DNA from 4 places in the Shewanella sp. 10N.286.52.A9 genome. Region 4 is predicted to be linked to each of the others. Evidence: predicted binding sites of a transcription regulator. Region 4 holds the regulator's gene; each other region holds the start of a gene.
What was found. Region 4 encodes sigma-54, which starts transcription at its own class of promoters, with help from an activator protein. Its sites were predicted from a motif close to GTTGGCACGNNNNTNGNNT; they were not measured.
Positions count from the first base shown of each region.

Region 1 (2,209 bases), on a different contig from region 4:
TGGCGTTGAGTTTGTATTCTGAAGATGAAATTTGGTGTCGAGTAGGTAAAGAACCTTCGGGGCAGTCCTTTAATTCGCTTGTACAAGTTGAATTAGAACGCGGGATCCCGCGAAATCCCTTTATTAATGCCGGTGCTTTAGTGATTGCCGATTTGATTCAAGCAAGACAAAGCGCCCCTAAGCATCGTATGTTGGAAGAAGTACGAAAGCTTAGTGGTAACTCACATATTTGTTTTGACAAGAATGTGGCTAACTCTGAGTTCAAATTCAGCGCTAGAAATGCCTCTATTGCTTACTTAATGAAGTCTTTTGGAAATTTCGAAGGTAATGTTGATACGGTATTAAAAAGTTACTTTCATTACTGTTCATTAAAAATGAACTGCGCGGATTTATCAAAAGCGATGTTCTATTTAGCTAATCGAGGGAAAACCTTACAAGGTCATCAGTTGATTACACCTGTACAAACTCGTCAGCTGAATGCTTTGCTTGCAACATCAGGTTTATATGATGGTGCAGGGGAGTTTGCCTATCGAGTTGGTATGCCGGGTAAAAGTGGCGTAGGCGGTGGCATCATTGCTGTAATTCCTGGAGACATGTCCATTTGTGTTTGGTCACCTGAACTTGATCAAAATGGCAACTCACTCGCTGGCACACACATGCTAGAACACCTTTCGCAATCTCTAGGCCGCTCGATATTTTAAAAGCGGCTTAATGCTTTTTACTTCAATACGTCGTATTTCAAGTATTTCCTCTTCAATACTTTCAGTCTCAATACTTTCAGTCTCAAAACTTTAGGTTTCAAAACTTTAGGTTTCAAAATCTTCAGCCCCAAGAAGGCTGAATTATAACCTGCTCTAATTAGGCTATCTATATTCTGCTATCGGCGCAGAAAAGCGCTGATGAACTTATATTATTAATGTGTGAAATAAACCACTTTATGGTTAATTTCACGCAAATTGAGTAAACTTTTTTAGCAATCCCCCCTAATTCATTGCTATAACATTTTATTAACCACTTGAAATATAATGATTTATATATTTTGGCACGCTGTATGCTTTATATGGATTAAGTAAAGCGTTCTTTAACTGGCGCTAAGTCACTTAATAGAGTTTGGGTTCACTTATTATTAAAAATGCAGTCTAGTCGTGAAAGATTGTATTTGTTTAACAGCAAGGAAATGGCTAATGAAAACGTTAAATTATACCAACACAGGGTTACTTAAAGGCATTGCATTATCAGGATTAATTTTTACAGCTGGCGCCTTCAACCCTGCAATGGCTAAACTGTCAATTGAAGATCAGCAATGCAATGTAACCTTAAATTATGATGTGACGGTAGAACCGCAAAAACTACTCGTTAGTGAAAAAGGCCAAGAGTTATATCGTGTCGAAATGGGCGAATTATTTGTTGAAGGTAATAAAATTAAACTTAACGCTCAGCAACAAAACTTAGTGTCAGATTATTCTGAAGGCTTATCTAAGCAAGTTCCAGAAATTATCGATCTCGTTAATGAAGTCGTCGTACTTGCCACCGATGCTGTGAGTTTAGCGCTTACGCCAATTTTTGGTGATGCGACAGGGGCTAAGCTTGATGAAATGTTAGCAAGCATTCAAAGCCGCTTGGATGAAGCTGCTTATCAGCAAGGTGATAAATTCTATCTAGGAGCGACTGAATCATCAATTGAGCAAGCATTTAATGAAGACTTCGAGAAAGAAATGGAAGCGATGATAGAAAATTCTATGGGCAGCTTTATGATGGCCCTTGGTGCTGAAATGATGTCTTCAGAAGGCGGTAGTTTCGAAGAGAAAATGGACTCGTTCGGAAAGAAAATGGAAAAAATGGGCGAGGATATTGAGTTACAAGTTGCTGAGCAATCAGAGGCTATCGAAGCGAAAGCTGAAAAGATTTGTGAAGACTTTGAAGAACTTATGATTATAGAAGGTGAGATGCGCCAGTCTATCCCTCAGTTGTCTGATTACCAATTAGCAACATTAGATCACGAGTTATATGAGTAATTTACCTTGAGTGACTCTTTAAGCTTGAGTGAAGCTTAAGGTAATAACAATTACCTATTCTTTAGCGGTAATTATTCATTATCTTGATTGTTCAATTTATAGCATTGTTAAAATGTACCTGACCTTCCCCTGCAACCTTTTGCAGGGGCTTTTTCGTTATTAATCCGCTTAATCCCCTTATTCAACGACATTTC
Region 1 is NZ_JBFRJQ010000007.1:286,348-288,556, reverse strand. It holds gene glsB (glutaminase B) at 1-701, shown strand, start outside; gene AB4128_RS07355 (YggN family protein) at 1,185-2,015, shown strand.
Region 1: the regulator sigma-54 is predicted to act here: its motif matches at 1,039-1,057, upstream of AB4128_RS07355 (YggN family protein).

Region 2 (2,209 bases), on a different contig from region 4:
CCATTGACTTCTGGACTATCTGACGATATGTGCCCCGTATCAGACGGAATTAACACTTTACGGCCTACTAAACTTGAAGCCTGCAGCGCCTGACTCGAACTCGTTAAGTTATTTAAGTTAAGAATTTCTTCATTCAACTTGGCAATACCGTCAACGGTTGAGAATGATGCCATTTGCGAAATCATTTGATCGTTTTCAACAGGCTTAAACGGATCTTGCATTGATAACTGTTGACTCAATAAAGCAAAGAAATCTGATTGAGTCAGTTCCTGGCTATTAGGTTCAGGTGTTTCTGGCTCTCCTTGTAAGGCCACACTGTCTAAAAATGCATTCCCTGTACTGGCTGTTTCTTGTGTATTGGATGCAATACCAGTACTACTAGCAGATTGAGTCTGTGGTAAAGACTGACTGCTGTAAGGATTAATGAGGCTCATCTTTTACCCCCCACAAAATTCATATTACTTACCCATACGAAGTGTTTGCTGCAGCATAGATTTTGCCGCATCAGCCACTTGGACATTCATTTGATAAGAACGAGAGGCTGAAATCATATCCGCCATCTCTTCCATCACATTGACATTCGGTTTGTAAATAAAGCCGTCACCATCAGCCATAGGATGATCAGGAGAAAACTCCTTTAATAACGGTTTATCACTTTCAACAATGCCCTTAACACTGACACTGTGAGAACTATTTTGCTCATGGCTTGCTTTGGCCATTTCGGCTTCAAAAATTGGATGGCGAGCCTTATAAGTCTGATCAACACTACTGGAAACTGAATCAGCATTGGCAATGTTACTGGCGGTAGTATTAAGTCGCACTGATTGTGCTGACATACCAGAACCCGACACATTAAAAATATTAAATAGACTCATGATTAATCACCTCTAATAGCTTTACGCATGCCTGAGAACTTGCTTTCAAGAAAACCCAGTGACATTTGATATTCCAAGGAGTTCTGCATAAAGGCCGCTTGTTCTTGTTGAGAATCAACGGTGTTACCATCACCTGTATCTGGTTGATTAGGCACTCTAAACTTTACGTTTTCCTGGCTTAACGCTTTCAAGTCGAAATGTTTGTCAGTTGTTTGACTCATCTGTAATCCACTTTGCTTAGCGCGTGCGCTGTTCATTGCTGCGGCAAAGTCGACATCTCGAGCTTTATAACCTGGCGTATTAGCATTGGCGATGTTGCTGGATAGCACTTCAGCCCGTTGTGCACGTATGCCCAAAGAGTATTGATGTATACCTAAACCATTTTCAAAATTAATCGCCATAAAATTGCCTCCACCAGCTAACTGACAGAATTAAAGCAAAGCTTATGCCAAAAAAATTAGATTATTAGAAATGAAATGATAAAAATGAAAATGCCAACGAATGCTGGCATTAATAAATAAAAATATTCAACTATTACAATAAATTATAGTTAACTCTTCTTCTGGTAATATATACCAGGGTTGCACCTAACCATATTGAACTCGTCCGTTAATCCCGAGATAGACTCTGACGCCCCTAAAAACAAAATACCGTTAGGGTTTAAAGCGGCAGCAAATTGCCGCAATATTTTTGCTTTTGCCTCTGGGGCAAAATAAATCAGAACATTACGGCAAAAAATAATATCAAACTTTCCTAAAAGGCTATAACTTTCAAGAAGATTGTGTGCCCTAAAGTTTACCAAACGCTTTACATTATCTTTTACTTTCATGTTACCGGAAGGCAAAGGATCAAAAAATTGGCGCTTACGCTCAGGTGATAACCCTCTAGCTAGGGCTAAACTATCGTATTCAGCATTTTTACAACGCTCAAGCATTGACGGAGATAAATCTGTCGCTTGAATGGTTGCATTACCAGGTAATGCGCCTGGTTTACGTTGCTGGTATTCCAAAATCGTCATCGCAAGCGAATAAGGCTCTTGCCCTGAAGAACAAGCAGCTGACCAAATTTTTAACGGTCTTCCTAAGCGACTGTATTCAGGTAATAACGCATTATTGAGCAACTCGAACGGATATTTGTCCCTAAACCACAAGGTCTCATTCGTTGTCATTGCATCAATGACTTCCGCCCTTAAATGCCTTTCCGTTGGCTTCATCGACCTTTTAACCACTTCTGATAATGACGGCAAATCATATTTACCCATCAAAGGAGCTAATCGGCTTCTTACTAAATATTGCTTGTTGTCACCTAATACAATGCCGCTGTGCTGTTCTAAA
Region 2 is NZ_JBFRJQ010000012.1:146,241-148,449, reverse strand. It holds gene flgD (flagellar hook assembly protein FlgD) at 1-434, opposite strand, end outside; gene flgC (flagellar basal body rod protein FlgC) at 459-875, opposite strand; gene flgB (flagellar basal body rod protein FlgB) at 878-1,276, opposite strand; gene AB4128_RS11520 (protein-glutamate O-methyltransferase CheR) at 1,426-2,209, opposite strand, start outside.
Region 2: the regulator sigma-54 is predicted to act here: its motif matches at 1,310-1,328, upstream of flgB (flagellar basal body rod protein FlgB).

Region 3 (2,209 bases), on a different contig from region 4:
ATACTATTAGCAATGACATCGTAATCAGCACCAACATAATTAGATTGCGATAAGATTTTTACAGCTGCTGGACGATTGGCATTGTTATTATCATCTAACCACTTAGCCGCCTTAATCAGGGCACGAGTTAAACGAATCGTCGTGTTAGGGTATTTTTCAGCAAATTCAGCCGTGATCCCAAAAACCTTCTCTGGGTTGTCTTTCCAAATTTCATAGTCGGTGACAACCGGCACTCCAATGCCTTTAAATACGGCTTGCTGATTCCATGGTTCGCCCACGCAGTATCCATAAATAGTGCCAGCTTCAAGCGTTGATGGCATTTGTGGCGGAGGGGTTACAGAAAGAAATGCTTGCGCATCTAATTGGCCCGAAGTGTCACCTTTATGAGGCGCATAGTATCCTGGGTGAATACCGCCAGCAGCTAACCAATAACGTAGTTCGTAGTTATGGGTTGATACAGGAAATACCATGCCCATTTTGAACGGTTTACCAGCTTCAGTGTATTCCTCGACAACAGGTTTCAGCGCATCAGCTTTAATTGGATGAACAGGTTTGCCATCGCTATTTTTAGCGATGTTAGGTTTCATTTTTTTCCAAATATCATTGGATACCGTAATGGCATTACCGTTTAAATCCATCGAAAAAGGCGTAATAATATGCGCTTTAGTACCATAACCAATAGTGGCAGCTATTGGCTGCCCTGCCAGCATATGTGCGCCATCTAAGCGACCATCAATAACACCGTCTAATAACACCTTCCAGTTAGCTTGGGCTTCAATCGTGACGTATAGGCCTTCTTCTTCAAAGTAACCATTCTCATAAGCGATAGCGATAGGCGCCATATCAGTTAATTTAATAAAACCAAAAGTCAGTTCTTCCTTTTCTGGAAACCCGACCTCAGCCATGGCTGGCAATACGGCAGAAAAAGACATCACCAGTAATGTCTGTTTAAGTGCTTTTTTCCAATTCATCTTTAAATCCTTGTTAAGTGTTAAATAGGTAAAACAAAAAAGGCGCTAACTACCCCCTAAGGAATAATTAAGCGCCTTTGCTTAAATTAATTTACGACTAAAAAATGATTAATTCTCACGTTTAAGAGCAAAAACAATCAAAAACGGATAAATAAAATACAATTATAATCAGCCAATATGTGACCATTACTATTCAGCTAACGTGCCAACTTACTAAGATACTGTTTTAAATAGAAATTTCAAAACATTCCTCCAACATACCTATAAAGGGTAGTGCTAATTTAGTGCAAGATAAATAAAATCGCACCTAAATGGGTATAAAATACGAGTCGTTTTTTGGATTGAACAACAATGGAGCAATGCAAGCCTTAATATTGGATTAGGCTGATAAATCGACGTCCCTTAAGCCTTGCTAATCGAGTAAGAAAGAAAATAAAGAAAGGCTTATGAGTTAAATGCTAAGTGAAGATAGTGATAGAGCGAGAGAGTGAGAGAGTGAGAGAGTGAGCGAGAGAGTGAGAAAACTAAAACTCTGATACAGACGCGTAATAGATGGCACTATCTTCTGTTTAAACCGATGAGCTAGCGATGAACTCAGGCTCAGTATGACCAATGTGTTAGCAAAAAAAACCACTGCTTAGCAGTGGCTTTAATATAATTTACAACAAACAGAGTTAACGCAAGGTATTAACCCAGAACAGCCAACAATACACCAGCAGCAACAGCGCTACCCAGTACACCAGCAACGTTTGGTCCCATAGCATGCATCAATAAGAAGTTTTGTTGGTTTGACTCTAAACCTACCTTATTCACAACACGTGCGGCCATAGGTACAGCAGATACACCAGCTGCACCAATCAATGGGTTAATCTTCCCACCTGAGACTTTAGACATCAGTTTAGCCATCAACACACCAGCAGCTGTACCGATACTAAATGCGACAGCTCCTAAGACTAAAATACCTAAGGTTTCGATACGTAGAAACTCTTCAGCCTGCAATTTAGAGCCTACAGCTAAACCAAGGAAAATAGTGACAATGTTAATTAATTCGTTTTGAGCAGTGCTTGATAATCTATCTACCACGCCACATTCACGCATTAAGTTACCTAGACAGAACATCCCTACTAAAGGCGTTGCTGCTGGTAAGAATAAAATGGTCATTCCCACTACCATCAATGGGAAAATAATTTTCTCTTTTTTACTGACTTCACGCAGCTGTTCCATCTTAATGGTACGTT
Region 3 is NZ_JBFRJQ010000012.1:3,847-6,055, reverse strand. It holds gene AB4128_RS10945 (CmpA/NrtA family ABC transporter substrate-binding protein) at 1-971, opposite strand, end outside; gene AB4128_RS10940 (sodium ion-translocating decarboxylase subunit beta) at 1,659-2,209, opposite strand, start outside.
Region 3: the regulator sigma-54 is predicted to act here: its motif matches at 1,163-1,181, upstream of AB4128_RS10945 (CmpA/NrtA family ABC transporter substrate-binding protein).

Region 4 (2,209 bases):
TGTCTACTGGCTTCTTATCAATAGCATCAAAGTCGATAGCTTCTTCACATTTGATCAAAATAGCGATCGGCGATTCAATGTCGTCTAAACGCCCATGTGGAATCGCAATGCCATTGCCGATACCTGTGCTACCCATTTTTTCACGTGCTATTAAACTTTCGAAAATAGCTTGTGAAGATAGAGTAGGGTACTGGTCAGCCATTAAATTGCTGATAAGTTCCAGTACCTTTTTCTTACTGCCCGGAGTGGCACAGGTAGTGCACGCCGGCTGCAGGATGGTGCGAAGTTCCATCGTTAGTGTTTAATTAACTTCTCTTTGTGTTTAATTACCTGACGGTCTAATTTGTCTATCAGGGCGTCAATTGCGACATACATATCTGCGTTTTGAGATACGGCAAAAACTTCACCTCCTTTGAGGTGCAATTTAGCTTCGGCAATCTGTTGTAACTTTTGTACATTGAGCACAACGTGAACATTATTGATCTGTTCGAAGTGACGTTCAAGCTTTGAAAACTTAGTTTGCACATACTCACGTAAAGATTGAGTAATTTCGATATGGTGTCCAGTCAGGTTAATTTGCATAGATCATCCTCCAATAACAAAGGCTTATAAGCTTTTGCGTTGGTTTGAGGGAGGGATGAGCATTGCTTCACGATATTTGGCGATCGTACGCCGAGCAACATTGATCCCTTGTTCAGCCAGTAGCGTCGCCATTTTACTATCGCTAAGTGGCTTTTTCTGGTTTTCTGCAGCGACCAGCTTTTTGATAAAGGCTCTGATTGCTGTAGAAGAACACTCTCCGCCATCATCGGTACTTACGTGGCTAGAGAAGAAGTATTTTAGTTCAAAAAGGCCGCGAGGGGTGTGCATATATTTTTGAGTTGTAACCCGTGAGATGGTCGATTCATGCATCTCTACCGCTTCGGCAATATCATTTAATACCATAGGCTTCATGGCTTCTTCGCCGAACTCAAAGAAACCTTGCTGGAATTGAACAATACAATTTGCCACTTTTAACAGGGTTTCATTGCGGCTTTCAATACTTTTAATAAACCATTTGGCTTCTTGTAAGTGACCGCGAATGAATTGGCTGTCAGCTTGATTGGCTGAGCCTTTTGCCATGGCGGCATATTGCTGATTTACGCCTATTTTAGGCATATTATCTGGGTTTAATTCTACGACCCAACGGCCATTCTTTTTAAACACTGTGACATCTGGGATGACGTACTCATCTTTGATTGGAGTAATTTGTAACCCTGGGCGAGGGTTCAGTGTTTGGATAAATTGAATCGCTTCGCGTAAATCATCTTCTTTAAGCTTGGTTTTACGCATTAGTAATCTGAAATCACGGCCTGCTATTAAATCTAGGTGTTCAGATATCAGTAATTTTACATTTTCTATGCAAGGGATTTCGCTTGGGTATTGTCCCAATTGAATCATCAAACATTCGCTTAAATTTCTTGCAGCGACGCCCACTGGATCAAAATGTTGTACACGCTTTAAAACGGCTTCAACCTCATCAAGTTCAATATCCTCAAGACCGAGTGCATCGAGAATATCTTCTGTTGATTGGGTTAAGTAACCTCTATCATCAATTGCGTCGATGATGGCTGTCGCAATGGCGAGGTCATTTTCAGAAAATGGGGTTAAGTTTTTTTGCCATTCTAAATGTTCGTATAAACCTTCAGTCGTTTCACCTTGAAATGGCATATCGTCATCACGGCTTACAGCGCCAGAACCTGAGTTAGGAGAGGCGGTGTAGACTTCATCCCAAGTGGTATCCATTGGTAAGTCTTCAGGCATGGACTCTTTCGTAAGTGACTCTGTTGTATCGACTGATGAGGTGTCTTTTTCTACGCTGACTTGGCTGTTATCGCTAAAATCGGTGTCAGTTTGCTGAGCATTGTCTTTGACTGGTTCTTTTGCTTTGGCAAACTCATCCTCAAGCTCAAGAAGAGGATTTGAGTCAAGTGCTTGCTGAATTTCTTGCTGTAGCTCCAAAGAGGAAAGTTGCAATAAGCGAATGGCTTGTTGCAACTGCGGGGTCATTGTCAGGTGTTGACCCATTTTAAGTTGGAGTGAGGCTTTCATTTACCGCTTATCCCTAATTGAATTTCATCATCGCGACTACAATGTTATGGGTCTAGCACCTTTGTAAGTGTTAGCTAGACTTTAACCGAACTTGGGTTCTACTTTGCCAAAAATTAGC
Region 4 is NZ_JBFRJQ010000006.1:176,149-178,357, forward strand. It holds gene ptsN (PTS IIA-like nitrogen regulatory protein PtsN) at 1-292, opposite strand, end outside; gene hpf (ribosome hibernation promoting factor) at 295-582, opposite strand; gene AB4128_RS05880 (RNA polymerase factor sigma-54) at 607-2,091, opposite strand.